2 regions of the Streptomyces sp. CNT360 genome follow, and region 1 is predicted to be linked to the other one. Evidence: riboswitches for the same ligand, from Rfam matches in the RefSeq annotation. Region 1 holds a riboswitch; the other holds the start of a gene.
The links. A riboswitch is a leader RNA that binds a small molecule or an ion and turns the genes downstream of it on or off. The one in region 1 is predicted to bind S-adenosylmethionine.
Positions count from the first base shown of each region.

Region 2: another riboswitch for S-adenosylmethionine. It lies ahead of H297_RS0109215 (aminotransferase class V-fold PLP-dependent enzyme); the one in region 1 lies ahead of thrC (threonine synthase).

Region 1 covers NZ_AUKO01000028.1:121,312-136,435, reverse strand. The annotation lists gene H297_RS0121575 (YnfA family protein) at 258-590, opposite strand; gene H297_RS0121570 (FAD-dependent monooxygenase) at 629-1,750, opposite strand; gene H297_RS0121565 (GntR family transcriptional regulator) at 1,975-2,997, shown strand; gene H297_RS0121560 (GNAT family N-acetyltransferase) at 3,053-3,694, shown strand; gene H297_RS0121555 (DUF427 domain-containing protein) at 3,775-4,125, shown strand; gene groL (chaperonin GroEL) at 4,260-5,888, opposite strand; gene H297_RS0121545 (cold-shock protein) at 6,274-6,477, opposite strand; gene H297_RS0121540 (MoaD/ThiS family protein) at 6,917-7,192, opposite strand; gene thrC (threonine synthase) at 7,231-8,544, opposite strand; SAM riboswitch class I at 8,563-8,713, opposite strand; gene H297_RS0121530 (glucosyl-3-phosphoglycerate synthase) at 8,963-10,066, shown strand; gene H297_RS37675 (trehalose-6-phosphate synthase) at 10,257-11,771, shown strand; gene otsB (trehalose-phosphatase) at 11,806-12,687, opposite strand; gene H297_RS0121515 (DUF3263 domain-containing protein) at 12,749-13,066, opposite strand; gene H297_RS0121510 (extracellular solute-binding protein) at 13,129-14,412, opposite strand; gene H297_RS0121505 (ROK family protein) at 14,761-15,124, shown strand, end outside.
Region 2 covers NZ_AUKO01000003.1:408,528-423,651, forward strand. The annotation lists gene H297_RS0109180 (hypothetical protein) at 282-521, opposite strand; gene H297_RS0109185 (rhomboid family intramembrane serine protease) at 647-1,384, shown strand; gene H297_RS0109190 (Lrp/AsnC ligand binding domain-containing protein) at 1,381-1,662, shown strand; gene H297_RS0109195 (hypothetical protein) at 1,732-2,109, shown strand; gene H297_RS0109200 (SMI1/KNR4 family protein) at 2,111-2,569, shown strand; gene H297_RS35465 (LysR substrate-binding domain-containing protein) at 2,539-3,498, opposite strand; gene H297_RS35470 (MFS transporter) at 3,596-4,846, shown strand; gene H297_RS0109215 (aminotransferase class V-fold PLP-dependent enzyme) at 4,908-6,389, opposite strand; SAM riboswitch class IV at 6,557-6,675, opposite strand; gene H297_RS0109220 (uroporphyrinogen-III synthase) at 6,755-7,915, opposite strand; gene H297_RS0109225 (FAD-dependent oxidoreductase) at 8,058-9,557, opposite strand; gene H297_RS35475 (molybdopterin oxidoreductase family protein) at 9,554-11,677, opposite strand; gene H297_RS0109235 (MFS transporter) at 11,731-13,131, opposite strand; gene H297_RS0109240 (VOC family protein) at 13,374-13,856, shown strand; gene trpD (anthranilate phosphoribosyltransferase) at 13,966-15,033, opposite strand.

The sequences.
Region 1 (15,124 bases):
GGGCGTACCCCGGCTCTCGTCGCGATCCGGCACCCACCCTGGAAACCGGCTCCCCGAGCCGACAACTGTGTGACCTACGACCCCGCTTCGTCCCCAACCCCCACCCCGACGCGCTGGACCGCCCCCACCCCCGCACACGGAACCTGCGACGCCGCTTCGTACGTGACCTGGCTCCTATGGGCACCCTCACAACAGGCCCCACCCACCCTCACCCACAGCGCAGCAGACCCTCACCCACGGGCAGCAGAATTCAGCCCTCAACGGCGCGGTACGTACATGATCACGGCCATCCCGGCGAGGCAGATCAGGGCGCCGAGAACGTCGTAGCGGTCCGGGCGGTAGCCGTCCGCGACCATGCCCCAGGCCAGGGACCCGGCGACGAAGACACCGCCGTACGCGGCGAGGACGCGGCCGAAGTCGGCATCGGGCTGGAGCGTGGCGGCGAAGCCGTACAGCCCCAGCGCCACGACACCCCCTCCGATCCACACCCATCCCCGGTGCTCCCTCACCCCCTGCCACACCAGCCAGGCACCCCCGATCTCCAGGAGCGCGGCGGCGGCGAACAGGGCGAGGGAGCGGAGCGTGAGCACGGGCGCCAGTCTTCCAGACCCCTGGCCGGCGCCCCGCGTCAGGCGTCGAGGTCCAGGGCGTTCTTCGCACGCTCCAGCGACTCCTCCGGCGCGCCCCGTCCGGGGTTCTCGGTGGCGAGGGCCTGGTTGAGGGCGACGAAGGGGCGCATGCGCTGCTCGTAGCGCGCGAAGGGACCGCAGGCGTCGGTGCCGCCGGGGGCGACCGCCGCGCAGAGCTCGTCGGCCAGCACCCGGGCGCCGACGAGGGCGAGGCTGGTGCCCTGTCCGGACAGCGGTGACGGACCGTACCCGGCGTCACCGACCAGCGCGACACGGCCGTTCACCCAGCGGTCCATGCGGATCTGGGCCATGGCGTCGAAGAAGAAGTCGGGCGCCGTGCGCATGGCCTTCAGGAGCTCCGGAGCGTCGCCGCCCAGCCCCGCCATGCGGGTGGCCAGCAGGTCCTTCTGCTGCTCGGTGTCGTGGTGGTCGTAGTCGAGCGGCCCCGACATGAAGCCCAGCGTGGCCCGCAGTCGGGTGTTGTCCCGTACGGGGTAGAGGCAGTAGCTCGCGCTCTCGCCCTGGCTCCAGACCTGCCAGTTGTCGAGGCCGGGGAAGTTGTCGGTGGAGAAGACGGCCAGGTGGGAGCCGAGGTGGTGGAGGTAGCGGGACTCGGGCCCGAAGGCCAGCTTCCGCACCCCGGAGTGCAGGCCGTCCGCTCCCACGACGCGGTCGAACGTGCGGCGGGTGCCGTCGGCAAAGGTGGCCGACACCGCGTGAGGGGTCCGGTCGAGCGCGGTGAGGCGGTTGCCGAAGAGGAACTCGGCCCGGCCCCGCGCACGGCGGTACAGCAGTGCGGTCAGGTCCTCGCGGAGCAGCTCGATGTCGTCGCTGTCGAGCCGGCCGCTGCTGTAGGTCATCTCCGAGGACCGCCACAGTTCGCGACCGTTCGCGTCGTGCATGGACATGCCGCGCATACGCGTCCGCACGGCGCGCGCCTCGTCGAGAAGGCCCATCCGGTCCAGGACGTCGAGTGCGACACCGCGGACGTCGACGGCATGCCCGCCGGGGCGCACCGCGGGGGCGCGCTCGACGACGGTGGGCGCGAAGCCGCGCTCGGCCAGCAGGCAGGCGAGGGTCAGCCCGGCGACGCTCGCTCCGGAGATGAGGACGGTCTTCACGGCAGACTCCTTCGTACGGCGTACGCGGCGGGATGCGCCCTGGCGCCCCGGCGCCTCCGGTGTTTCCGGGTGGCAGGACATCCTGAATGTACGGTGTACGCACACAGCCGGTACAGCTCCCCCGTGCGCTCAGCGGGTAATCTGTGCTAGTACAGCTCCTCGCACGGGCAGTCCTCCCCGCCCGTCAGATCTGTGCTAGCACAGGCCCCACAGGAGGAACCGTTGTGACCGACCCCACACCCCCCTACGCCCGGATCGCGGCGGAGCTGCGGCGGCGCATCCGCGACGGCGAGTTCGCCCCGGGCGACCGGGTGCCCTCCACCCGCGGGCTCGCCCGGCAGTGGAACGTGGCTCTGGCCACCGCCACCAAGGCGCTGGCCGCCCTGCGCCAGGAGGGGCTCGTCGAGGCGCAGCCGCGGGTGGGCACCGTGGTCGCCTCCCCGCGGGCCCCCCGGCCCGACCCGCTGCCGCCCCGTCGGGGCCACGCGGCGGGAACCGGCTCCCGGGAGACGGAACGCGAGCCGGCGCGGGAACAAGGGGGAGCACAGGGGCGGGAGACGGGGCGGGAGCTGACGCGGGAGCGTGTCGTCCGGGCGGCGGTCGAGATCGCCGACGCGGAGGGGATGGCCGCGCTGTCGATGCGGAGCGTGGCCGCCCGCCTCGGCACCGCCACGATGGCGGCCTACCGCTACGTCGACGGCAAGGACGACCTGGTGCTGCTGATGGCGGACACCGTCCTGGCCGGGCTGCCGCTGCCGGCCCCCGACTCGCCGGAGGCGCCCATCGGCTGGCGGGCCCGGCTGGAGACGGGCGCCCGGGCCCTGTGGCGGCTCCACCGCGCCCACCCCTGGCTGGCCCAGATCACCCCGCTGACCCGCCCGTTGCTGCTGCCGGGCCTGCTGGCGTACTCCGAGTGGATCCTCGGCTCCCTGGAGGGCCACGGCCTGTCCGCGGCGACCATGCTGAACGTCGACGTCCTGCTCTACAGCCATGTGCAGGCCCTCGCCGTGCAGGGGGAGCGGGAGACGGCTGCGCGGAGCAGCACCGGGCTGACGGACCAGGAGTGGCTGGACCAGCAGAAGGCGACGCTGGAGTGGTTCACCGCTTCCGGGACGTACCCGGCCTTCACCCGGGTGCTCGGCGCCCTCGGTGAGGACGGCTACGACCTGCACCTGGACGAGCTGTTCGAGCTGGGGCTGGCCGCCGTCCTGGACCGGGTGGCCCGGCTGACGGCGGGCGAGGGGTGACCCCGCGGGCGGAAATCCGGTCGCCCCGCGGCCGGCGGTTCGGCAGGCTCCCGTCATGGAAGCCCACATCTGGCCCCTGTACGGGCTGCGCCTGACAACTCCCCGGCTGGAGCTGCGCCTTCCGGACGCGGCGGCGCTCACGGAGCTGGCCGAACTGGCCGGGGGAAGGATCCACGACGAGGCCGAGATGCCCTTCAGCGTCCCCTGGACCGCGGTCGGTCCCCAGGAGCGCATGCGGGGCTGTTTCCAGCACGTCCTGAGCACCGTCGCGGACTGGCGCCCCGAAGCGTGGACGCTGAGCACGGCCGTGGTGCACGAGGGGACGGTGATCGGGCGGGCCGACCTGAGCGGCGACGCGTTCGCCGTCGTACGGGAGGCCCGCACCGGCTCCTGGCTCGGCGCCGACCACCAGGGCCGGGGGTTCGGCACCGAGATGCGGGCCGCGCTGCTGCACCTGGCGTTCGAGGGGCTCGGCGCCCACAGCGCGACCTCGGCCGCAATGGCGGACAACCCGCGCTCACGCCGGGTCTCGGAGAAGCTCGGGTACCGGCCGGACGGCGTCTCCGTGGCCGCCGTCCAGGGCCGGGCGCGGCACCTGAAGCACTTCCGTCTCGACCGTGCCGGCTGGGAGGCGCACCGCACCGTGCCCGTGCAGGTGCACGGCCTGGCCGCGGCTCTTCCGCTGTTCGGCCGGTGAGTTCCGGCCCCGGACGGCCCGCGCTGAGTAGGTTGAGCGGAACGCCCCACCGACTCCGTCCACGACGCAAGGGAGAGCCCATGTCTCCGCACGGCCAAGACCGGGGCAACGGTCACACCATCACCGTCGAAGAAGGCACCGACCACGTCAGGGTGACGCACCAGGGCCAGGTGCTGGCCGACAGCAGCCGCCCGCTCCTGCTCCGCGAGACGGGCTACCCGGTGCGCTACTACCTGCCGCCCGAGGACGTACGCACCGACCTGCTCGCCCCCTCCGAGACCCGGACCACCTGCCCGTTCAAGGGCGTCGCCGCGTACTGGTCCCTGGCCGACGGCAGCGCCGAGGACGTCGCCTGGTCCTACCCCGAGCCCAAGGAGCTGGTCTCCCCGATCGAGGGCCGTCTGTGCTTCGCGGAGGTCGAGGTCGGCTGACCTGCGGCACGGCGAGAGGCCGGCCTACGGCACGACGAAGGGCGGGCACCCGCGTGGGGTGCCCGCCCTCTGCTCGCCTCGGCTGCGCCGTAGCGGCCTGCCTCGGCGGGCGGTGCCGTGACCGGCGGCCGGACTCAGAAGTCCATGCCGCCCATGCCACCGGCGGCAGCCGCGTCGGCGCCCGCGGCGGCCTTCTCCGGCTTGTCGGCGATGACGGCCTCGGTGGTCAGGAAGAGCGCCGCGATGGAGGCGGCGTTCTGCAGCGCGGAGCGCGTCACCTTGGCCGGGTCGAGGATGCCCTCGGCGATCATGTCGACGTACTCGCCGGAGGCGGCGTTCAGGCCGTGGCCCGGGGTCAGGTTGCGCACCTTCTCCACGATGACGCCGCCCTCGAGACCGGCGTTGACCGCGATCTGCTTGAGCGGGGCCTCCAGGGCCAGCTTGACGGCGGCGGCACCGGTGGCCTCGTCGCCGTCCAGCTCCAGCTTCTCGAAGACCGAGGAGGCCTGGAGCAGGGCCACGCCACCGCCGGCGACGATGCCCTCCTCGACGGCCGCCTTCGCGTTGCGGACGGCGTCCTCGATGCGGTGCTTGCGCTCCTTGAGCTCGACCTCGGTGGCGGCACCGGCCTTGATGACGGCCACGCCGCCGGCCAGCTTCGCCAGGCGCTCCTGGAGCTTCTCGCGGTCGTAGTCCGAGTCGCTGTTCTCGATCTCGGCGCGGATCTGGTTGACCCGGCCCGCGACCTGCTCGCTGTCGCCCGCACCGTCGACGATGGTGGTCTCGTCCTTGGTGATCTGGACCTTGCGGGCGCGGCCCAGCAGGTCCAGGGAGGCGTTCTCCAGCTTGAGACCGACCTCCTCGGAGATGACCTGGCCACCGGTGAGGATGGCGATGTCACCGAGCATGGCCTTGCGGCGGTCACCGAAGCCCGGGGCCTTGACGGCGACGGACTTGAAGGTGCCGCGGATCTTGTTGACGACCAGCGTGGACAGGGCCTCGCCCTCGACGTCCTCCGCGATGATCAGCAGCGGCTTGCCCGACTGCATGACCTTCTCCAGCAGCGGAAGGAGGTCCTTCACGTTGCTGATCTTGGAGTTGACGATGAGGATGTACGGGTCCTCCAGCTCCGCCTCCATGCGCTCCATGTCGGTGGCGAAGTAGGCGGAGATGTAGCCCTTGTCGAAGCGCATGCCCTCGGTGAGCTCCAGCTCCAGCCCGAAGGTCTGCGACTCCTCGACGGTGATGACGCCTTCCTTGCCGACCTTGTCCATGGCCTCGGCGATCAGCTCACCGATCTGGGTGTCGGCCGCGGAGATGGAGGCGGTGGAGGCGATCTGCTCCTTGGTCTCCACGTCCTTCGCCTGCTCCAGCAGGGCGGCGGAGACGGCCTCGGTGGCCTTCTCGATGCCGCGCTTGAGGGCCATCGGGTTGGCACCCGCGGCGACGTTGCGCAGCCCCTCGCGGACCAGCGCCTGGGCCAGGACGGTCGCGGTCGTCGTGCCGTCACCGGCTACGTCGTCCGTCTTCTTGGCGACCTCCTTGACCAGCTCCGCGCCGATCTTCTCATAGGAGTCCTCAAGCTCGATCTCCTTGGCGATGGAGACACCGTCGTTGGTGATGGTGGGGGCGCCCCACTTCTTCTCCAGAACGACGTTGCGGCCCTTCGGGCCGAGCGTGACCTTGACGGCGTCGGCAAGCTGGTTCATGCCACGCTCAAGACCGCGCCGCGCCTCCTCGTCAAAGGCGATGATCTTGGCCATGTGGGTTGGTCCTCCCTGGATTCCCCCATGCCCGAGCAAGGGGAGGGTGTGGATTGCTCCGGACCGCGTGGCGCCCGCGACGGACGGCCTGCGACCCGGCGGGTTCCTTCCCCACCCGGTCCGCGGACCTCACCGACCCGGTCCTTGTCTGTCACTCTCACTCGTAGAGTGCTAACCCAATGATTAGCACTCGGGCATGGTGAGTGCAAGCGACTCCGAGGGAGTCCTGACGGGGGCCTGGTGGTCGGGCGACGGGGGAAGCGCAAGCGACCCGGGGTGCTCCGCACCGTGCCCCGCAGGCCGCGGACACCAGTGAGGGGCCGCCCCCCGTCGGGGGGCGGCCCCTCACTGTTCGAGTCTGCGTCTGCGCGCAGTCCGGCGGCAGTCAGCCGGTCACGCGGACCATGTCCGCCTGCGGCCCCTTCTGACCCTGCGAGATCTCGAACTCGACCCGCTGCCCTTCGTCGAGAGTGCGGTACCCGTCCATCTGGATCGCGCTGTAGTGGACGAACACGTCCGCACCACCGTCGACCGCGATGAAGCCGTACCCCTTCTCCGCGTTGAACCACTTGACGGTGCCCTGAGCCATTCCTAACTCCCCTATTACTGGCCCTTGCACGAGCCCGCACTTCGCGAACCCGGGTCAGACCTCACCCCCACGACGAGCGGGGGGCGTGCGCCGGAACGCGTCGACCGCCGCTGAATGTATCTGCACGGACGCCCTGTGCAACAGGTCAATCGGACGAGAATTCTGGGCACGGCTGATCGGGAAAACCGCCTCAACTCCGGTGCCACCAGGGCAAGTCGGGCCAGGCATACGGGGTCATCACGACAATTGGCCCGGCGTTTTCGGCACCAACTTGTACGGCCGCTGTCACATGTGCCGACGCATTCGCATATGCGCCTGGTATGGAGCGGCGGGACACCATGCGGAAACTCCCGTCACTCTACCGCCTTCCGGAACGCGGAATCGCCCCTTCCGGACCGGATCCGGAAGGGGCGATTCCGAGGCTGCGGACGCCGTGGCCTCAGCCGCCGGCCACCGCCGGGATGATCGAGATCCCCGCGCCGTCCGGCGTCGGGGTCTGCAGGCCCTGCTCGAAGCGGACGTCGTCGTCGTTGACGTAGACGTTGACGAAGCGACGCAGCTTGCCCGTGTCGTCGAGCACCCGGGCGCTGATGCCCGTGTGGTTCTTCTCCAGGTCCGCCAGCACCGCCTCCAGGGTGTCGCCCTCGGCGGAGACCTCCGCCTGGCCGCCCGTGTAGGTGCGCAGAATGGTCGGGATCCGGACGTTCACGCTCATGTTTCGTCTCTTCCTTACGTCGGAGGGTGGGCCCCGGGTCAGGCGAGCCCGGCGTCCCGGAAGGCGGCCAGGTTGGGGCCGATGACGGCGGTGGGACGCGCCGTGGGCGCCACGGCGTCCAGCGTCTTGAGGCCGTCGCCGGTGTTGAGGACCACCGTCGTCAGGGTGGGGTCGATCGCCCCGGCCTCGATCAGCTTGCGCGTCACGCCCAGCGTGACGCCGCCCGCCGTCTCCGCGAAGACGCCCTCGGTCCGCGCGAGCAGCTTCATCGCGTCCACGATCTGCTCGTCGTTCACGTCCTCGACGGCGCCGCCGGTCCGCGTGCAGATGTCCACGACGTACGGACCGTCGGCCGGGTCGCCGATGGCGAGGGACTTGGCGACGGTGTCGGGCTGCCTGACCGGGCGGACGGCGCTGGTGCCCTCCTTGTAGGCCCGGGAGACCGGAGAGCAGCCCTCGGCCTGGGCGGCGAAGATCCGGAACGGCTTGTCCTCGACGAGGCCGAGCCGGACCAGCTCCCGCAGCCCCTTGTCGATCTTGACGAGCTGACAGCCGGAGGCGACGGGGATGACGATCTGGTCGGGCAGCTCCCAGCCGAGCTGCTCGCAGATCTCGTACGCCAGCGACTTCGACCCCTCGGCGTAGAAGGGCCGCAGGTTGACGTTGGTGAAGCCCCAGCCCTCACCCAGCGGGTCACCGATCAGCTCGGAGCAGAACCGGTTCACGTCGTCGTACGTGCCGTCGATCGCCACCAGGTCGCCGCCGTAGACCGCGGCCATCACGACCTTGGACTGCTCCAGTCCGTCGGGGATGAACACGCACGAGCGCAGTCCCGCGCGCGAGGCGGCAGCCCCCACCGCGCCGGCCAGGTTGCCGGTCGAGGAGCAGGACAGCGTGGTGAAGCCGAAGGCGCGGGCGGCCTCCAGCGCGATGGCGACCGGGCGGTCCTTGAAGGAGTGGGTGGGGTTGCCGGAGTCGTCCTTGACGTAGAGACCGCCGGTCACGCCCAGCTCGGCCGCGAGCCGGTCGGCCTGGACGAGCTGGGTGAAACCGGGGTTGAGGTTCGGCCTGGCGGCGACGTCCGCGGGCACGGGCAGCAGCGGTGCGTAGCGCCACATCGAGGCGGGCCCCGACTCGATGCGCTTGCGCAGCGCCTCCGGGTCACCGGTCGGCAGCTCGTAGGCGACCTCCAGCGGACCGAAACACTCCAGACACACGAAGCTGGGACCGAGCGGTGTGCGGGTGCCGCACTCGCGACAGGAGAGGGCGACGGCCGCTCCGAGGTCGTAGGAGGGTGCGGCGTCGGAGTCGGTGGTGGCGGTGGTGTTGCCTGCAACGGTTTGCACAGCCATGTGAGGCGAGGCCCTTTCTCCTCATCTTCCCCGTGCCGTATCTCGCCACGGGCCGGAATTGGCACCGTCCCCACGAGGCGGTCTCGCCACAGCTTTCCGCGTACACGCGGATCGCGGGATGGTTGCCGGGGCTTCAACGGGCCGTTCCCTCTGCCCCTCTGGATGAGCTGCTCTGTGGCACCGGGCGGCGAGCGGCCGCCCGGGCGTTTGTCGCGACGGCCCCCGAGATGCGGAGGCCACCTGCGTTGTTCAAGACTGTAACCGACGGCCGTCACGCTTGAGAGGGACGTCCGAACCGCGAGACGGATCACCGTCGACCGTCCGCCACCCCCCGTCCGGCCCCGCCGACGGACCCGGACGGCCGACAGGACAGGCGCCCAGGACGGACGACCAGGACGGACTACAGGAAGGCGCGCACGTGCTCGAAGAAGTGGGCCAATGGCTGCGGCGCCGCTCCTGGCGCGCCGCCGACCGGCCGCTGGAGTCGCTGCTGGCGGCCAAGCGGCGCACCGGCACCACGGTCAGCGTGGTACTGCCCGCCCTCGACGAGGAGGAGACCGTCGGCGAGATCGTCTCGATCATCCGCCGCGAACTGGCCCTGCCGCACCCGGCCACCAGAACTGCGCTGGTGGACGAGGTGATCGTGATGGACTCCGGCTCCACCGACCGCACCGGCGAGGTCGCGGCGGCGGCCGGCGCCAGGGTCGTCCACCGCGACGAGGTGCTCCCCCGGGTGCCGGCCCGCTCCGGCAAGGGCGAGGTGCTGTGGCGCTCACTCATGGTGACCGGAGGCGACATCATCTGCTTCGTCGACGCGGACCTGCGCGAGTTCTCGCCCGACTTCGTCACCGGCATCGTCGGCCCGCTGCTGACGGAGCCCGACGTGCAGCTCGTCAAGGCGATGTACGACCGGCCGCTGCGGGACAGCCCGGCAGGCGGCGGCCGGGTCACGGAGCTGGTGGCGCGCCCGCTGCTCAACCTGCACTGGCCGCGGCTGGCCGGACTGGTGCAGCCGCTGGGCGGCGAGTACGCGGCCCGCCGCTCGCTGCTGGAGCGGCTGCCGTTCCCGGTCGGCTACGGGGTGGAGCTGGCGCTGCTGGTCGACGCGCTGGAGCTGGCCGGGCTCGACGCGCTGGCGCAGGTCGACGTGGGGGTGCGGCTGCACCGCAACCAGGACGGGCTGGCGCTGGGCCGGATGGCCACGGCCATCTACGCGACGGCACAGCGCCGCATCGAGCGCGGAGTGGGTCTGCACGTACCCGGGGACGGCCACCGGAGCGTGCACGGGGACGGCCACCTGCTCGGAGGCGGTACCGGCCCGGCCCCCGAAGGCGGCGCCGAGCTGGGGGGCCGCCGGGACGACGCGTCCGTGCTCGGGGGCCGCTCGGGGGTGACGCCGCTGACCCAGTTCGAGCGGGACGAGGAGGGCGCCTTCATCCCCCGCGGCCACCTGATCGACGCGGAGGAGCGCCCGCCGATGTGCACGGTGCCCGAATACGGGCAGCGGCGGGTGGCCGCGTGAGGGGCGGCCCGTCGCCCGGTGAGCCCGGGGCCACGGAGTCCTGGGCGCTCAGCACCGGGGGCTCAGGAACCGGGGGCTCAGGGCCGGGGAGCCGGGTGCAGCCTCGGAGAGCCGGAGGACCGGGAGTACAGGGGATTCCGGCGGTCCAGGGGCACGTTTGAGCGGATTCGTGAACGGCTAAGCTCCGCGCATGGCCGCTGGAGCACCACCACCGCACGCGTCGTCCCCCGCAGCAGCCGAGGCGTCCTCGCAGGTCCTTGTCGCCTCCAACCGCGGGCCCGTCTCGTACACGCGCGCGGAGGACGGGACGCTCGCCGCCAAGCGGGGCGGCGGCGGTCTGGTGTCCGGCCTGTCGGCCATCGGCCCGGACGCGGACGCGGTATGGGTGTGCGCCGCGCTGGGTGACGGCGACCGCGAGGCGGCCCGCCGCGCAGGCGGCCACCTGGACCGCCAGGACACCGGCGGGCAGACCGTGCGGATGCTCGACATCCCGGCCGGCACCTTCGAGGCCGCCTACCACGGCATCGCCAACTCGGTGCTGTGGTTCACCCACCACATGCTCTACCAGATCCCGCTCGAACCCGCCTTCGACGAGGACTTCACCCGCCAGTGGGCGGAGTACGGGACCTACAACGCCGCCTTCGCCGACGCGCTGGCCCAGGAGGCCGGGCCGGGCGCCACGGTGCTGGTGCAGGACTACCACCTCACCCTGGTCCCCGGGCTGCTCCGGGAGCGCCGCCCCGACCTGCGGATCGGCCACTTCTCGCACACGCCCTGGGCGCCCCCCGACTACTTCCGGCTGCTGCCCGACGACGTGGCGGCGGACGTCCTGCGGGGCATGCTCGGCGCCGACCGCACGGCCTTCCTGACCGCGCGCTGGGCGCGGCTGTTCGCGGAGTGCTGCGCACGGGTGCTCGGCGCCACCGTCACCGACCACGGCGAGGCAGGGGCCGGGCTGTCGGTGACGTACCAGGGCCGCACCACCCGCATCGGGGTGCACCCGCTCGGCGCGGACGGCGACTTCCTGCGTGAGCGTGCCCACCGGGAGGACGTCGCGGAGCGGATGGGGCAGCTCCGCGAGCAGGTGGGCACCGCGCCCGACGGCAGGCCGCGGCGGACCGTCGTACGGGTCGACCGCACCGAGCTGTCGAAGAACATCGTGCGCGGGCTCCACGCCTTCCGGCGGCTGCTCACCGACCACCCCGAATGGCGCGAACACGTCGTCCAGTTGGCGTTCGCCTACCCCTCGCGCCAGGACCTGGCCGTCTACCGCGACTACACCGCCGAGGTCGGCCGGGTCGCCGACGAGATCAACGCCGAGTTCTCCACCCCCGGCTGGACACCCGTCGTGCTGCACGTCAAGGACGACTTCGCGCGGTCGCTGGCGGCGTACCGGATGGCCGACGTCGCGCTGGTCAACCCCGTCCGGGACGGGATGAACCTCGTCGCGAAGGAGATTCCCGTCGTCTCCGACCAGGGCTGCGCGCTGGTGCTCTCGCGGGAGGCCGGCGCCCACGAGGAGATGGGCGCCGACGCCTGGTCCGTCAACCCCTTCGACGTACGGGAGACGGCACGGGCGCTCCGGGACGCCCTGGAGGCGGACCCCGCCACCCGTGCCGCGTCCTCCGCGAAGCTGGCCGCGACCGCCACCGCGCACCCGCCCACGCGCTGGCTCCTCGACCAACTGGAGGCGCTGCGGCGCTGAGCCGCTGCCGTCGTCGTCGCTGCCGCCGCGGGCCTTACCGCGCGTCCAGCGCGTCCGCCAGCGCGCGCAGCCAGGCCACCAGGCCCGCGGGACCCCGGACGGTCACGTCCGCGCGCTCCGCGAGGCGGGGAACCGTCTCGTCGCCGGTCTCGGGGGCGCTGTAGAGCAGCAGGCCCGGCACCCCCGCGTCCCGCAGCGCGGTGACCGTCTCGTAGGCGGGCAGGTCGCCCAGGTCGTCGCCCGCGTAGACGACGGCGCCCGCGCTCTTCTCCCGGACGTAGTCCGCCAGGGCGGCGCCCTTGTCGGCTCCCGGAGGGCGCAGCTCCAGCACCATGCGGCCGGGCTCGACCACGAGGCCGTGCCGTTCGGCGAGGGCGTACAGGGGCGCGCGCAGGAGGGCGAGGGCCTCGTCGGGGGCGGCGGCGCGCCGGGTGTGCACGGCGAGCGCCCTGCCCTTGTCCTCCGTCCAGGTGCCGTCCGGGGCCCCCAGCTTTGTGAGCAGGGCGGGGAGTTCGGCGCGGACGGCGGCCACCCCGGCAGGGGGTTCGGGGGCGCGGACGGTGCGGTCGGCGGCGTTCCACCGCTCGGCCCCGTAGGCCCCCAGGACGGTCAGCCCCTCCAGACCGGCCGCGCCGTCGAAGGCGCCGTAGGTGACGGCGTCGGCGGCGGGCCGGCCGGTGATGACGGCGATGCCCGCCAGGCGCGGCGCGAGCCGGGCGAGGGCCGCCGCCGCCTCGGGGTGGGCCCGTGCGTCGCGGGGGTCGGCGACGATGGGCGCCAGCGTCCCGTCGAAGTCGAGTGCCAGTACGGCGCGCTTTGGTGCGGCACGGAGCGCGGCGAGCCCCGCGCGCCCCGCCTCCGTCTCCGGTGCGGGCAGCGGGTGCGGGGACGGGGGAGGCGAGGGCTGAGACGGCATGGCGGCACCCTAGCGAGTCAGGTGCGGAACGCGTCGGCTCCGGCAGGCGAACGGCCGCCGCTCAGCGGGCACGGTCGCGGTTGGCCTGGCGGAGCCGCCGCAGCCGGTTGACCGTCACGGGGTCGTACCGCAGCGCCTGCGGGTCGTCGAGCAGGGCGTTCAGGAACTGGTAGTAGCGGACCGGGGACATGCCGAGCCGCTCCCTGACGGCCCGCTCCTTCTCGCCGGGCGAGGGCCAGCCGCGCGCGGCGAAGGCGAGGACGGCCCGGTCCTCGTCCGTGAGCCCCGCCGTCTCCGCGGGTTCCGCCGCTTCCGTGAGCCCCGCCGTCTCCGCGGGCTCTTCCGCTGCGCCGCCCTCGTCCCCGTCCGGTGTGCTCATGCCTCCACCGTACGGCGGGCCCCTGACAGAGCCGGCCGGGTCCAGGGAGCCGGGCCGCGTGGCTAGGAGCTCGCCTTCTCGGCCGCCTCCGCCTTGCGCTGGAGGGCCGTCAGCACGCTCCTGGGGTCGCCGCCCTTCTTCGCGGCCTGCCCGACGGACTTCTTGAGAGTGTCGTTGGTCGCCGTCCACGAGACCTTGCCGACCGGGTAGAACTCCGCGCCGGCCAGTTGGTCGAGGAAGGGCCACAGCTTCTTGTGCTTCTTGTCCTTGCGCATCCGCTCCGACGCGCTCGTGGTGACCGGCAGCAGACCGTACTGGGCGGCGAAGGCGTAGTGGTTCTTCTCCTCGTAGACGAAGGAGAGGAACTTGCCGCACTCCTCGCGGTGGCCGTTCTTGTTGAAGGCCATCATCCAGTCGCCGACGCCCAGGGTGCCGTCCGCCGGACCGTCGCGCCCCGGCAGCTTGCCGGTGCCGTAGGAGATGTCCTTCTGGTCGGCCTGGTGCATCAGGGTGGGATGCCCGTTGAGGACGCCGACCTTCCCCGCGCTGAAGGCGTCGAAGAGCTGCTGCCTGTCGACCCGCTGCGGGTTGGGCTCCGTGTAGCCGGGAGCGACGAGGTTGTCGCGCAGCCACTCCATCGTCTCGATGTTCTCCGGGGAGTTGAGGGTGTAGTTGCCGACGCTGTCGACGTAGGACCCGCCGTTGCCCAGCATCCACATCAGCGCCTCGCCCTGGGCCTCCTCCGGGCCGAGCGGCAGGCCGTAGGGGATCTTGACGCCGGCCTCACGCAGGGAGCGGGCGGCGGACTTGAGCGCCTCCCAGCTCCGCGGCGGCTTGTCCGGGTCCAGCCCGGCCTTGGCGAAGAGGTCCTTGTTGTACATCAGTACGCGCGTGCTGGCCACGAAGGGCAGCCCGTACTGGACACGCTGCACCTCGCCGGCCTCCGCGAGGGAGACCAGGAACTCGGCCTGGGCGGGTATCGGCAGCAGTTCGCTGACCTTGTAGAGCTTCCCCTCCGAGGCCCAGGTGGCGTACGAGTCGACCTGCGCGATGTCCGGCGGGTTGTCGGAGTCGACCAGCTCCTTCAGCTTCTTGCCGATGTCGTTCCAGCTGTGGACGGTGACGTCGACGGAGATGCCGGGGTTCTTCTTGGTGAAGGCGTCGGCGAGGTTCTGCCAGTAGACCTTCGAGCTGTTGTCCGCGCCAGGGTTCCCGTAGTCCGCGGCGACGAGTTTCAGCGTGACGCCGCCGGACCCCGGACCGCTGCCGCAGCCGCTCAACGCGGTCATGCCGGCCGCGGAGGCCGCTCCGCCCGCCGCCATGCCCAGAAAACGCCGCCGATCCATCTTTTCGACACCCCTAACGACCCTGCGAACCCTCAGAACGTGCGATGTACGTGCTGTGGACCCCCTGGCACCGTCAGTCCCCTTGGCACCACCAACCCCGGTCCGTTGGGCGGGAGTCTCTCTCCGTGACCCCTGGGTCGTCTACAGATGATCGATACCGGTAAGGGATCAGCTTGGCTTCCGTTCGGGCTCCGCAGAACCGTTCCGGGCACGGACGGTTCGGACGGCGGCCGCGTCCGCACCGGGCACCCGGACGGCCGCGGCCGGGTACCCGGAGGGGGACCGAACGGCAGAAGATCCCCGGAGTGGACTAGACCTTTTCAGGTCCGACGCGGGACACTGTGCCGCGTGAGTACCCCCGAAGAGGCCCCCACCGCACCCCCCACGCGGCCCGCACGCACCGCGCGGTACGTCCTCGCCCTCGATGTCGGCGGCACCGGCATGAAGGCCGCCCTCATCGGCTCCGGCAACGAACTGCTGTACGAGGCACGGCGGGCGACCGGCCGCGAGCGCGGACCCGAGGCCGTGGTCGAGGGCATCCTCGACTTCGCCGCCGAGCTGCGCGCGGTGGGCCTGGAGCAGTACGGCACCGAGCCGTCCGCAGCCGGAGTCGCCGTGCCCGGCATCATCGACGACGAGCGCGGCGTCGCCGTCTTCTCCGCCAACCTCGGCTGGCGCGACGTCCCCTTCCGCGCCCTGCTGAGCGAACGCC
Region 2 (15,124 bases), on a different contig from region 1:
CCGCGGCGGCCCCGCCGTCACGGGCCGTCTCGCCCGGGGTGCGGCTCTCGTCGGGCGCCGGCCTGTCGGAGGCGGATCCGTGGTCGGGTGCGGCACCGTGCGAGGGGCCGTTCGCGGCAGGTGGCTGCCCGCCGGCCGCTGTCGGCGCCGGACCCCCGTGGTGGGGCCCCGGGCCGACAGCGTTCTCCGGCTGCCGAGGCTCGCCGCCCGTCCGTTCCGCCACCGGTCACACCTGCCGTCTCAAGCCCTGTTCCGCAGAGCTCCTGTGTCTGTCCGAGCCCCTATACCTCAGTGCTGGGCCGGTCCACCAGTTCGATCTGGTCCGCGGCGTTGCACCACCTGCACCGCACGGACTCGATGTTCTCACTGAGGACCTCACGCTCCTCCACCGTCGGCGCTCCGGCCAGGTCCAGATGGACGTACTCCACCACCTTGCTGGACCGGGTCACATCGAACCGGGTCAGGTTGCCGCACAGGGTGCAGCGCCAGCGGGTGTCTGCCGTGGGCGTGGGGACCGCCATCGTGTCGAGTCCTCGCTTCTTGAGGTCGGGGTCACGTGCGGCCAACCCTACGGCCTGGGGGCCGTCCGCGTGCCTGTGCGTGTGTCGAGGAGCATGCCCCGCAACGCAGCCGTCATGATCCCGTCATGGACGGCACCGATCGCGCCGCCGCCGCGCCCCGGCGCCGCGGCGGGAGAGCACGCCCGCCGGCGACGTACGCCCTGATCGGCTGCTGCTGCCTCGTCTTCGTACTCGGCCCGGCCTGCGGGCTCCTCCCCTCCTACGGTACGGGGCGGACCCTGGAGGAGGTGAGGGCGGCCTGGCTCGACCGGTGGGGCGTGGTGCCCCGCACACTGCTGGACGGCGGCTTCGGGCGCCCGCTGCTGACTCCGCTGACCGCGCTGTTCCTGCACGGCAACTGGCTCCACCTGCTGGGGAACCTGCTCTTCCTGTTCGTCTTCGGCGGCGCGGTCGAGCAGCGGATGGGGGCGGCCCGCTTCACGCTCTTCTACCTGGGCACCGGCTACGCCGCGATGTTCTGCTACGCGATGGCGCACCCGGACTCGCCCGAGACGCTGGTCGGCGCCTCGGGGGCGATCTCCGCCGTGCTGGGTGCCTTCCTCTATCTCCACCCGCGCGCCAAGGTCACCAGTGTCTTCCCGTTCCTCTTCTTCCTGCCGCTGCGCTTCCCCGCCTGGGTGGTGCTGCTGTTCTGGCTGACCCTCCAGTGGCTGGCGGCCCGCCAGGACGGCGACGGTCCGGGCATCGCGTACCTGGCCCACGTCGTCGGTTTCACCCTGGGCTTCCTCCTCGCGTGGCTGGGATACCGCCGGGCTAGAGTGACCGGGCCAACCCCGGTACGCGAGGGAGAGACCCAGACGTGATCACTTCGATCGTCCTCATCCGGACGAGCACCGAGCGCATCCCCGAGATCGCCGAGCAGATCGCCGCCATCGACGGCGTCAGCGAGGTCTACTCCGTCACCGGTGCCCACGACCTGATCGCCATGGTCCGCGTCGCCGACCACGACGACCTCGCCGACATCATCCCCGGCCGGATCAGCAAGGTCCCCGGCGTCCAGTCCACCGAGACCCACATCGCCTTCCGCACCTACTCCCAGCACGACCTGGAGACGGCCTTCGCCATCGGCCTGGACTCGTAGGTCCGCAGGCACAGGCGTCCGGCACCCGGCGCCCGCACGCGGCTTCCGGCTTGCCGGTAGCGTGCCGGGATGAGTACGGCGGAGAGCGGCGCGACGAGCGCGACGACCACCCTGTGGCGGCCCACCGGGCCGAAAGAGCTGGAGCTGGTGAAGGAGTCGGGGTGGCGGGCCTGGCCGCCGCGGCTGCCGGAGCAGCCGATCTTCTACCCCGTGCTCGACGAGGACTACGCCGTCCGCATCGCCCGCGACTGGAACGTCAAGCACGACGGGGCCGGGTACGTGACCCGCTTCGAGGTCGAGAGCGCCTTCCTCGCCCGGTATCCCGTCCAGCAGGCGGGCGGGAGGACGATCCTGGAGCTGTGGGTACCGGCCGAGGAACTGGCGGAGTTCAACGCGCACCTCGTCGGGCTGATCGAGGTCGTGCACGAGTTCCATCCGGGTGCCTGACGTGTCCCCGTCCCGGGCACCCGACCTCTCCCCGCCTTCCCGGTGGCGTGCGGAGATCCGCCGGCTCCGTCCGGAGGCGCGGGTGGCGGCGCCGGCCACCGAGGAGTCCCTCGCCGGGAGCGCACGCGCGCTCGGGCAGCCGCTGCCGGCGCCGCTGCGGGACCTGTTGCGGGAGTGCGACGGGGTTCAGGACGAGGACGGCACCGACGTGGTGTGGGACGCCGCACGGATCGCCGCCGACAACGCCTCCTTCCGCGCCTGCCCCGACTTCGCCGCGCTCTGCATGCCCTTCACACCGCTGCTCCTCTTCGGCGACGACGGCGGCGGTGACCGGTTCGCGTTCGTGCGACAGCCGCAGCGGGACGAGGACGTGTTCGTGTGGGAGCACGAGAGCGACTCGCGTAGGTGGGTGGCTCCCGGTCTCGACGCCTATCTGCGGCGGGTGCTGGGCGGCGGTTGAGGCGCACCTGCGTGCGGGGACAGCGGCCCCGGGTGGTGGCCGGGGGGCGTCGGGTCCTCCCCCAGCTCCCGCAGGAACGCGGCGCCGGCCGGGGTGAGCCGGGTGGCGCTCCAGACCAGGCGTTCCTCACGCTGCGGGCCGTCGCGGACAGGCAGGACGCGGAGGCCGGAGAGCTGGGAGACGAAGGCCGAGGGGAGCATGGCGACGGCCATGCCGGTGCGCACCAGGGCGGCCAGGAACTCCCAGTGGGAGACCTCGAAGGCGACGTCGCGCCGGAGTCCGGCCGCGGCGAAGGTCTCCTCGGTCTGCGCCCGCGCGTGGCTGCCGGCGGCGAAGTCGACGAAGACCTCCTCGGCGAGGCGGGCGAGCTCCAAGGGTCCCGCGGCGCCCTCCCGTTCCAGCGGGTGGCCGGGGGCGACCACGACGACGTGCCGGTCCCGCACCAGGACGCGCGAACACACGTCCTGGGTGCGGAACCCCGGGGTCACCCCGAGGAAGGCGAGGTCGAGCGTGCCGCGCCGCACCTGTTCGGCCAGCAGTTCGCTGCGGCTCGTCGTGAGGAGGATACGAACCTGCGGGTAGCGCACGTGGTAGTCGCTCATCATCCTCGGCAGGTCGACGGAGGCGATGGTGCTGATCGCGCCGAGGGCGAGGGTGCCGCGGATCTCGCCGGTGGCGGCGGCGACCTCGGCCGCGGCGCGTTCGGCGGCCTCCAGCGACTGGCGGGCGGCGGGCAGGAAGGCCTCGCCCGCGGGGGTGAGCTCCACGCGTCTGCTGGTGCGGTCGAACAGCCTGGTGCCCAACTCCCTCTCCAGCTTGGCGATCTGGTGGCTGAGCGCGGACTGGACGACATGGCACCGTTCGGCGGCCCGGGTGAAGCCGCCGGACTCGGCGACGGCCACGACGTAGCGGAGCTGCTGGAGTTCCATGTACGCGACTGTAGAGCCGAGCCATCTCGTTGCGCGATCGCTCGTATGACAAGGATGTGTTGGACTCATCGACGGCGGCGCCCGCAGGCTGACCGGCATGACCGACACCGCACCGCGGGCCGTCCCCGCAGCCGCTCCCTCCCCCGCCGCACCGCGTAGCGTCGCCCCACCGCCGGCTCCGCGCCGGGGGCTGCTGGTCCTGATGGCCGTCGCCACCGGACTGTCCTGCGCAGGCAACTACTTCGCCCAGCCGCTCCTGGACCTGATCACCCGCGATCTGCACGTCGGTGCCACCCTCGCGGGCTTCATCGTGACGGCCTCGCAGGCCGGTTACGCGCTGGGCCTGCTGCTGATCGTCCCGCTCGGCGACGTGCTCGACCGGCGCAAGCTGGCGGTCGGCCTGCTCGGCGCGACCGCGCTGTTCCTCGCGCTGACGGCCGCCGCGCCCAACGGGGCCCTGCTGCTGACCGGTACGGTCGCGGTGGCGCTGACGGCGGTCGGCGCGCAGGTCGTCGTCGGCTACGCCTCCGCCCTCGTCCCGGACGAGCGGCGGGGACAGGCGGTCGCCACGGTGATGTCCGGCATCCTGCTGGGCGGGCTGCTCGCCCGGACCGTCTCGGGCGCACTGGCCACGCTCGGCGGGTGGCGCACGGTGTACTGGGTCAGCGCGGTCCCCGTCGCCGTGATGGCCGTGGCCCTGCACCGCTTCCTGCCCCGCGTCGCCTCGCCGGCCCGCCTGTCCTACCCGGCCCTGCTGCGCTCCTCCCTCGCGCTGCTGCGTGAGGTCCCTCTCCTGCGGAAGCGCTCGGTGATCAGCGCACTCTCCTTCGCCTCGTACAGCGGAACGATCACCGCCGTGACCTTCCTGCTGGCGGGCCCGCCCTACCACTGGTCGGAGGGAAGGATCGGGCTGGTGGGACTCCTCGGCGTGATCGGCGTGGCCACCACGACCTTCGCGGGGAAGCTCAACGACCGCGGCTGGGCCCAGCACGTGACGGCGTCCGGCATCCTGGCGCTCGGCGTCGGGTGGCTGGCGATGCTGGGCGGCGAGCGCTCCCTGCTCTGGCTGGGCCTGGGCATCGTCGTGCTGAACGCCGGGCAGCAGGCCGTGCTCAACAGCAGTCAGACGGTGCTGTACCGGCTGCGTCCCGACGCCCGCAACCGGCTCAACTCGGTGTTCATGACCGCTTTCTTCGTCGGCGGCGCCTCCGGATCCGCGCTGACCACCGTGGTGTGGGCGTGCGCGGGCTGGAGCGGGGTCTGCCTGCTGGGCACGGGGCTTGCCGCCGCCGCGCTGGCGGCGTGGGGGCTGGAGCGCCTCGGCGCGGCGCGCGGTGCCGGCCGATGACCACAAGACGACAGCTCCGCCGGACCGCTTGTCGGCACTCCTGCCCGTCCCGGCCCGCCGCTCAGTGTCCGGCGCGCTCCGCGGCCCGGTCGCCGGACGGCTCCGGGACGCAACGGCCGTCCTGCGTACGGTAGTTCCAGCGGGCACCGTCCCGCACCAGGCGGCGGACGGCGGTCACGAACCGCTCCACGTGCTCGTCCGGGGTCCCCGCCCCGAAGCTGACCCGCACCGCGTTGAGCGAGCGCTGCTCTCCCGGCGCGGCCTCCGGCGCCCCGCACTCACCGGGGGTGTCGCCCTCCTGGCCGAGCAGGGTCCGCAGCAGCGGGTGCGCACAGAAGAGCCCGTCGCGGACACCGATGCCGTACTCCGCGGACAGCGCGGCCGCGAAGTGCGAGCTGTTCCAGCCCTCCACCACGAAGGAGACCACCCCGACCTGGTCGGCGCCGTCACCGAAGAGGGAGAGGACCGTCACTTCCGGGACCTCGGCCAGCCCCGCGCGCAGGCGGCCCAGCAACTCCTCCTCGCGGGCGACCACCTGGTCGAACCCGGCCTCGGACAGGGCGCGGCAGGCCGAGGCGAGGGCGTAGGCGCCGATGACGTTCGGCGAACCGGCCTCGTGGCGGGCGGCGGTGGTGTGCCACTCCACCTCCACGCCGCCGTCCGCGCCGCGCGCGACACTGCGGCTCGCACCGCCGCCCGCCAGGTACGGTTCCGCGCCCTGGAGCCAGTCCGCGCGACCCGCCAGCACCCCGGCGCCGAAGGGCGCGTACAGCTTGTGTCCGGAGAACGCCACCCAGTCCGCCTCCAGTTCGGCCAGGCTGACCGGGCGGTGCGGGGCCAGCTGTGCGGCGTCGAGCACGAGCCGGGCGCCGTGCCGGTGCGCGGACCGGGCCAGTTCGCGGACGGGCCAGACCTCGCCGGTCACGTTGGACGCCCCGGTCACGCACACCAGCTTGGGCCCTGCGGGCGCCCCGTGCAGCGCCGCCTCCAGGGTGGCGACGGCCGCTTCGGGCGAGCGCGGCGCGTCCAGGTAGGTCACCTCGTGGTCGCGCCACGGGAGGAGGGAGGCGTGGTGCTCGGTCTCGAAGACGAACACCCGCGTGCCGGCGGGGAGTACGGACGCGAGCAGGTTGAGGGAGTCGGTCGTGGCCCGGGTGAAGACGACCTGGTCGCCCTCCCGGCAGCCGACGAACTCGGCGACCGTTTGCCGGCTGCGCTCGAACAGCTCCGTCGAGAGCTGTGAGAGGTACCCGGCGCCCCGGTGGACACTGCCGTAGTACGGCGCGTACGCGGCCACCTCGTCCCACACCCGTTGCAGCGCGGGGGCACTGGCCGCGTAGTCGAGCGCCGCGTAGGTCACCTCGCCGCCGGTGACCAGGGGGACACGGACGTCACGGCCGAGGACGGGCAGGGGCGCGCCGGCCCCCTCCTGCGGCTGACCGTCCACGGAACGGGAGGAACCAGAAGAGCCAGGGAAAACAGAGGAACCAGAGGAATCACAGGAATCATAGGAAAACGGTGCAAAGGTGGCGTCGAACGGCATGGCGGAGCTCCCATGGGCGGAGGTGACACCTGGCGGCGCCGGACGGGCGCGGCACACCAGGGGAAGGAAAGGGAAGGGCGGGAAGGGCGGGGCCTGGAGGTACGGCCCTAGCGCATTCGCTTGCTCACGGAAGACTCCCTCGAAGACCAGGACCCCTGGCGGAGAGGGATCCGCGCTTGCCGCAGACCTTGCTGTCCTACGGCCTGGTCATCACCCGGGGCACCCCGCCACGGACGGAGGGTTGCCGGACAGCGGGCCGGGGCCTTTGTCGCTGTCGCTCGTGACCTGCGAGGGAGTATGCCACAGCCCGTTCGCGGCGCGCACGGGTGCGTCCATCATGCGGACGCTGCCCCGTGGGACAGCGGTCAGCCGACGGTTCCGGGGGCGAGGCGGTAACCGCGCCCGGTGACCGTCCGGACGATGCCGGGCGTGCCCAGGGCGCTACCCAGTTCGGCGACGGCATCCTCGACGGCGTGCTCGTCGGCGCCCCTGCCCGGCAGCGCAGGCAGCAGGTCGGCACCGGCCAGGACCTGCCCGGGGTGCCGGGCGAGCTCACGCAGCACGGCCACGGGGCCGGGCCCGACGGGCCGCAGCGCGCCGTCCACGACGGCGGCACTGCCCCGCACCTGAACGGTGTGCCCGGCGGCGGTGAACTGCGGGGCCGCGCCGGGCAGCCGCTCGGACACCTGCCGGACGAGGGCGACGGTACGGAAGCGGTCGGGCCAGTAGGCGGGGACGCCCCGGGCGAGCAGCGGCGCGGCGGTGGTCGGCCCGACGCAGGCGGCGTGCACCCTCTCCCGCAGCGCGCGGGTCAGCGCGTCGCCGGTGCCGTGCTCCTCGGCGCGGGAGTACAGCCCGGTGACGGCCGGTGCGCTGGTGAAGGTGACCGCGTCGACGCCGCCCGCCCTCCCGTCGGCCAGCCGGGCGATCAGCCGGTCGAGGGGCGCGGGGTCGAGCGGGCCTGTCGACCGGTAGACGGGCACCGGGACGACCTCGGCGCCCGCGCCCCGCAGCGTGGCCAGGAAGTCGCGCAGGGGCTCCCCGTGGAGCTGGACGGCGATCCGGAGCCCGGCCACGTCGCTGCGTGCCAGCAGGTGTTCGAGGATGGCGTCCGACGACTCGGAGGCGGGCGAGAAGACCTCGCGCAGCCCGGCGGCGCGGATCGCTCCGCAGGCCTTGGGCCCACGGGCGAGCAGCTCCCCGGCGGCGAGCACCCGGCGGAGGGCCTCGCCGTCGCCCTGACTCCCGGCCGCCTCCAGCCAGCGGCGGAAGCCGATGCCGGTGGTGGCGACGACGACGTCGGGCGGGTGGGCGAGCACCTGCCGGGTGGCGGCGCGGAGTTCCTCGTCGTCGGCGAGGGGGACGATGCGCAGCGCGGGGGCGTGGACGACGTCGGCGCCGCGCCGCTGGAGCAGGGCACCCAGTTCCTCGGCACGGCGGGCGGCCGTCACCGCGACGGTGAACCCGGCCAGCGGCGGCACCGCCGCCGGGCCGGTGCGCTCCGGCGACGGTGGGGTTGCCGGCACGGCGTCTCCTTTCACGGGGGCTGTACGGAGGGACGGACCGCGATGGTCCCATCATCGCGGGACGGCTGCGCACCCGGCCGGTCGGCAGTCCTCTGTGGACCCCTCCTGCGACGTGCGGCGCGGTCGGCTCTCGGCGGCGGACTCACCTCGACGGCACACCGGAGGGAGACCGCCCGGTGGCCGGGCCGACCTCGGCGAGCCAGGCGGCGAGCTTCTCCACCGCGGTGCGGCAACTCCCGCAGCCGGTGGTGGCGCGGGTGGCGGCGGCCAGGTCGGGCGCGCAGCGGGCGCCCCCGTGCCAGGCGGTGCGCAGCGCGGCCTTGGTGACGCTGTTGCAGCGGCACACCAGTGCCTGCTCGGACAGGGCTTCGGGGCTGTCCCCGACTTCGGGCGGCAGTGCGCGGCTCAGCAGGAGAGCCAGCCGGTCGGAGGGGGCGGGTGCGCCCCTGTCGTACAGCTGGACGAGTCCGGCGGCGGCATCGGGGAAGCCGAGCAGGATGGCGCCGGTCACCCGGTCGCCGTGCAGCACCAGCTTGGCGTAGCGCTCGCGTGCCGGGTCCTCCAGCCGGAGGACTTCGGGGCCGCCGTCCTGGGCCGCCTGCCCCGGTACGAGTCCGTCCTCCACGAACGGGTCGCCCAGGCAGGTCAGTTCGATACCGGCAGCCTTCAACCGGGTCACGCGCGGGCTGCCCAGGTAGCGGGCGTGCGGGTCGTCGCCGGTGAGCCGGGCGGCGAGGACGGCCGCCTGCTCCCAGCCGGGCTGGAGCAGGCCGGGGGCGGCGTCGGCACAGTCACCCAGCGCGTGGACACCGGGGTCGGCGGTGGTGAGGGTCTCGTCGACGGCGATGCCGCCCGGGCCGGCCGCCAGCCCGCACGCACGGGCCAGCGCGGTCTCGGGGCGGGCTCCCGTGCACAGCAGCAGCCCGTCCGCCTTCAGCAGGCTTCCGTCGGACAGGTGCAGCCCCTCCCCCGGCTCCCAGCGCACCGCCGCGGTTTCCAGCCGGAGCGCGACACCGACGCGGTGCACCGCGCGGCTGAGCGTCCGCCCACCGGACGGATCGAGCTGGCGGCCCATCGGGTACGGCTCGGGGTGGACGACCGTCACCTCGACACCGCGTGCGACGAGGGCCCGTGCGGCTTCCAGGCCCAGGACCCCGCCGCCCAGCACGACGATCTGCCCCTCGCGGGTCCGGGCACGGTCGGCCAGCCGCTGCAACCGGCGCGCGTCTGCGAGGGTGCGCAGGGTGCAGACCCCCGGGGCGAGGGCGCCGCTCCTGCCGTGCAGGCCCGGAAGCGGGGGCACGACGGCCCGGGCTCCGGTGGCCAGCACCAGCTTGTCGTAGGCGAGTTGCCGGCCGTCTGCGGTGGTGACGGTGCGGGCGGCGCGGTCGACCTCGGTGACGACGGTGCCCGTCTCACCAGTCCGGTCGGCCGAGGCGTCCGGGGCGAGATCCGTCCCGGTCAGAGACCCGGCGAGCAGCCGCGGCAGCAGCACCCGGTTGTAGCCGCCGGTCCGTTCGGCACCCAGCACGGTCAGCCGCACGCGTCGGCCCTCCGGGTCGCGGCGCAGGATCTCCTCCCGCAGCCGTGCCCCGACCATCCCGTTGCCGACCACGACGACATGCGTGTCCCGGCGGCTCACGCGGTCTCCTCCCACCCGGTGTCGCCCGCACGCGCGGACCCGTCCCCGGCCCGCTCCAGCCGTACGGCGCACACCTTGAACTCCGGCATCCGGCTGATCGGATCCAGCGCGGGGTTGGTCAGCGCGTTCGCCGCTCCCTCCCCGGGGAAGTGGAACGGCAGGAACACGGTGTCGGTCCGCATGCCGGACGCATGGCGCACCTGGGCGACGACGGCCCCCCGCCGGGAGACGACACGGGCGTGGGCCCCGTCGTCGAGCCCGGCCCGGTGCGCGGTGTCGGGGTGCACCTCGACGTACGGGCCGGGCACGGCCGCCGCCAGCTCAGGTGTCCGCCGGGTCTGGGCGCCGGACTGGTAGTGCTGGAGCAGCCGCCCGGTCGTCGCGTACAACGGGTAAGCCTCGTCCGGAAGTTCGGCGGCGCCCCGATGCTCGACGGGCAGGAACCGGGCCCGCCCGTCGGGGTGGGCGAACCGGTCGAGGAAGAGCCGGGGCGTCCCGGAGCCCGCCGGGGCCGTGCGGGGACTGCCGCCGGCGGGCTCGCGGCCGGTCCGCGGTGCCGGCCAGTACACCCCCTCCCCTGCCTCCAGCGTCTCCGGGTCGACGCCGGAGTAGTCCGCGGGGCCGCCGTCCGTGGCGCGGCGCAGCTCTGCGAAGACCACGCCGGGGTCGGCGGGGAACTCCGCCGCGGGGCGCCCCAGCCGCCCGGCGAGTTCACGCAGCACGTCGAGGTCGGTGCGGACTCCGCGGGGCGGGGGCTGGGCGGCGCGGCGGCGCAGGACGCGGCCCTCCAGGTTGGTGAGGGTCCCGTCCTCCTCGGCCCACATGGTCACCGGGAGGACGACGTCGGCCAGTTCGGCCGTCTCGGAGCGGACGAAGTCGGCGACCACCAGCAGGTCCAGTGCGCCCAGGCGGGCGGCCACGCGGCGGGAGCGGGGCGCGGAGACGGCGGGGTTGGCGCCCATCACCAGCAGCGCCGCCGGACCGTCCGGAGTGCCGAGCGCGTCCAGGAGCTCCCACGCGCTGCGCCCGGGCCCGGGCAGCGTGTCGGCCGGTACGCCCCACACCCGGGCCAGACGGGCGCGGGCCGCCGGGTCGTCGAGGCGTCGGTAGCCGGGCAGTTGGTCCGCCTTCTGGCCCATCTCGCGCCCTCCCTGGCCGTTGCCCTGGCCGGTCAGGCAGCCGTACCCGGATCCGGGGGTGCCGGGCAGTCCGAGCGCGAGGGCCAGGTCGATCCAGGCGGTGACGGTGTCGACGCCGGTGCTGTGCTGTTCCACGCCGCGGCCGGTGAGGACATGGGCGCGGCGGGCGCCGGCCAGCAGCGCTGCCGCACGGTGCAGGTCCGCGGCGGGCACGCCGGTCAGCCGCTCGGTGCGCTCCGGCCACCAGCGCGCGGCACTGCGCCGTACGTCCTCCCAGCCGGCGGTGCGCTCACGCCGGTAGGCGACGCGCTGGGCGGTGTCGAGGTGGCCGTCCACCAGCGCGGCGTGCAGCACTCCCAGGGCGAGTGCCAGGTCGGTGCCCGGCGTGGGTTGCAGGTGGAGACCCCCGGCGGCGAGCGCAGCCTCGGCGGTGGCCGTCCGCCGCGGGTCGACGACGATCAGGCGGCCGGGGTCGAGGTGTCCCATGAGTGGGGGCATGGTCTCTGCGGGGTTGGCGCCGGCGAGCAGCACGGTCTCGGAGGCGTCCAGGTCGGTGACGGGGAAGGGCAGCCCCCGGTCGAGGCCGAAGGCCCGGCTGCCGGCCGCGGCGGCCGAGGACATGCAGAACCTGCCGTTGTAGTCGATCTGCGAGGTGCCCAGCGCGACGCGGGCGAACTTGCCGAGCGCGTACGCCTTCTCGTTGGTCAGCCCGCCGCTGCCGAAGACGGCCACCGCGTCCGGGCCCCGGGCGGCGCGCAGCTCGGCGAACCGCCGCGCCACCAGGCTCAGCGCCTCCTCCCAGGAGGTCTCCCGCAGCGGGGCGCCCTTGCCGTCCCGCACCAGCGGACGGGTCAGCCGCTCGGGCGAGGTCAGCAGGGCCGCCGACGTCCAGCCCTTCTGGCACAGACCGCCCCGGTTGGTGGGGAAGTCACGCGGGGAGACGGACAGCTCGCCGGAGGGGCCGCTCGGGGTGAGGGTCATGGCGCACTGGAGCGCACAGTAAGGACAGTGGGTGGCGGTACCGGTCCCCGCGCTCACCGCGGTACCTCCCCCACCTCGGAGGCCGGTTCGTAGGCGACCGGTTCGGCGAGGGGCGGGGCACCGTCGCCGGGTGCGGTACGCCTCCCGGTGGGGCGCCGCACGTACGCCGCCCAGGTCACCGCGAGACACAGTCCGTAGAAGGCGAGGAAGGCCACCAGGGCGGGGCGGGCGTCGCCCGCTGTCCGGTACGACTCGCGGAAGGCCAGGTTGATGGCGACACCGCCCAGTGCACCCACGGCGCCGGAGACGGCGATGACGGCCCCGGACATCCGGCGGCTGCGCGCCCGCTCCTCCCCCGGATCGCTGCCCGACTCGACCGCGTCGGCCGCGCGGGCCGCGTAGATCGCGGGAATCATCTTGTAGGTGGACCCGTTGCCCACGCCGGTCAGCACGAACAGCACGACGAAGTCGGCGACGAACAGCGCGTACGACCCGCCCGCCGAGGCCGCCAACGCCCCGCCGGTACCCACCGCGAGGGCCAGGAACGTCCACGCGGTGACACGTGCCCCGCCGTACCGGTCGGCCAGCCGCCCGCCGAGCGGACGGGTGAGCGATCCCAGCAGCGGGCCGAGGAAGGTGAGCGCGGCAGCCTGCACCGGGCTCTTGTCGAAGTCGTTCTGCAGCACCAGTCCGAAGGCGAACCCGAAGCCGATGAAGGAGCCGAACGTGCCGACGTACAGCAGCGAGACGGTCCAGCAGTGCCGGTCGCGCACCGCCGCACGGTAGGCACCGTGGTCGGTGCGCTCCGTGGCGAGGTTGTCCATGTACCGGTGGGCCAGCGCGGCAGCCAGCAGCAGCGCCGGGACGAACAGCAGCGGCAGCACCTGCGCACGCGTGGCCCCGGCGGTCGCCAGCACCAGCAGCCCGAGCAACTGCACCGTGGCGACGCCGAGGTTCCCGCCCCCCGCGTTGAGGCCGAGCGCCCAGCCCTTCTCCCGCTCGGGGAAGAACCGGTTGATGTTGACCATGGACGAGGCGAAGTTGCCGCCGCCCAGCCCCGAGACGGCCGCACACACCAGCAGCGCCCACAGCGGGGTGCCGGGGTCGCGCACCAGCACGGCCGCCGACACCACCGGCACCAGCAGCGCCAGCGCCGAGCACACCGTCCAGGTCCGGCCGCCGTACCGGGTGACCGCGAACCCGTAGGGCAGCCGTAGCGCGGCGCCCACCAGCGAAACGACCGAGACCAGCAGGAACTTGTCGTCCGGCGACAACGCGAAACCTTCCTGCGGCGTGAGGAAGAGCACCAGCACCGACCACAGGCTCCACACCGCGAACCCGATGTGCTCGGCGAACACCGACAGCCACAGATTCCGCCGTGCCACACGGCGCCCCTCCCGGGCCCAGAAGCTGGGCTCCTCGGGTTCCCACCGGGTGATCCAGCCTGCGCTCACATCATCTCCTCCGCTCCGGGGAGCCACGAGGCTACGGCCACGCCGTCACCGGCCGCACATCGCCCCGGCGCCTCGGGAAGGCAGGCGCCCTCCGGCACCGAGCGGCCGGGCCGCCGGCGGCGAGGGCCGGTGGGGTGGAGCAGCAGGACTCCCCGGGCGAGCGATGAGCGCGGCGGGCGGAGGCGGTCTCTACTGAAGAGGCGCCGTACCACGCCGTATCCCCACACCAGGAGGCCGGGACCATGCCACAGCCGCAGAAGATCAGGACGTTCCTCTGGTACGACACGGAGGCCGAGGAGGCGGCGCAGTTCTACGTCTCCCTCTTCCCCGGCTCCCGGGTCCTTCAGGTCACCCGCTACTCCGAGACGGGCCCCGGGACCCCGGGCACGGTGATGACCGTCGCCTTCGAGCTGGCCGGAGTGGAGTTCGTGGCGCTCAACGGCGGCCCGGAGTTCTCCTTCACGGAGGCGATCTCGCTCCAGGTGGACTGCGACACGCAGGAAGAGGTGGACACGCTTTGGGAGAAGCTGACCGCACACGGCGGCCAGGAGGTCCAGTGCGGCTGGCTCAAGGACAAGTACGGGCTGTCCTGGCAGATCGTGCCCCGCAAGCTGTTCGAGCTGCTCAGCTCGGGCAGCCCGCAGCAGGCCGAAGCCGTCACCCGGGCCATGCTCGGGATGAAGAAGCTGGAGATCGCCGGGTTGGAGGCCGCCGCACAGCAGTGAGGCACCCGGTGCGATCGAGCCGCCCCGGGGCAGCCGACCCGGACGGCGGCACCGCACGCACGGACGGCGCCGCACCCGCCGCCTGGAGGACGGGTGCGGCGGCGGGACCTCACCGGCGGTGGCTGGCCTCCACCCACCGCTCCAGCGCCGCCCTGGCGGAACCCGAGTCGATGGACTCGGCGGCCCGACGCATCCCGGCGGCGATCTGCTCCACCAGCGGCGCGTCGGTGGGCGCGAGCGCGGTGAAGGCCGCCGCGGAGTTCAGCAGCACCGCATCCCGTACGGGGCCCTGCTCGCCCTCCAGCAGCCGGCGGGCCACATCCGCGTTGTAGGCGGCATCCGCCCCCCGCAGCGCCTCGACGGGGACCAGCTCGATGCCGACCTCGCGGGGGTCGAAGCTCTCCTCGCGGACCGTGCCGTCCCGCACCGTCCACACGGTGGACGTGGCGGTGGTGGTCAGCTCGTCCAGCCCGTCGTCCCCGCGGAAGACCAGCGCGGAGGAGCCGCGCGCGGCCAGCACACCGGCGATGATGGGGGCCATCCGCGCGTCGGCCACGCCGGTGGCCTGCGCCCGCACCCGGGCCGGATTGGTCAGCGGGCCCAGGAAGTTGAACGGGGTGGCGACCCCCAGCTCCTTGCGGGCGGTGCCCACGTGCCGCAGCGCGGGGTGGAAACGGATCGCGAAGCAGAAGGTGATGCCCGCCTCCGCAGCCACCTCCACCACTCTCTCGGGGCTCAGCTCCAGGTCGACACCGAGCTTCTCCAGCACGTCGGAGGCCCCGCTGGCGCTGGAGGAGGCGCGGTTGCCGTGCTTGACGACCTGCACCCCGGCCCCGGCCACGACGATCGCCGACATGGTGGAGATGTTCACCGTCTTGGCGCGGTCCCCTCCGGTACCGACGATGTCGACGGTGGGGCCCGGCACCTCGATGGTGCGCGCGTGCGCGTACATGGCCCGGACCAGTCCCGAGATCTCCGCGACCGTCTCGCCCTTGGCCCGCAGCGCGACGGCGAACCCCGCGATCTGCGCGTCGGTGGCCTCGCCGCGCATGATGCGGTCCATCGCCCAGGCCGTGGCGTCCTCGCTCAGGTCCTGCCCGGCCAGCAGCGCGCTCAGCACGTCGGGCCAGGTGCGCGCCGCCACGGTGTCGCCTCCGGCGGGGACAGCAGCGCTCATGGGAACCACATCCTGGCTATAGACCGACGCAATGGTGTCCGGCCACCTTATCCGGCCGCACACACGCGGAAGGGGCCCACGGGACGCACCC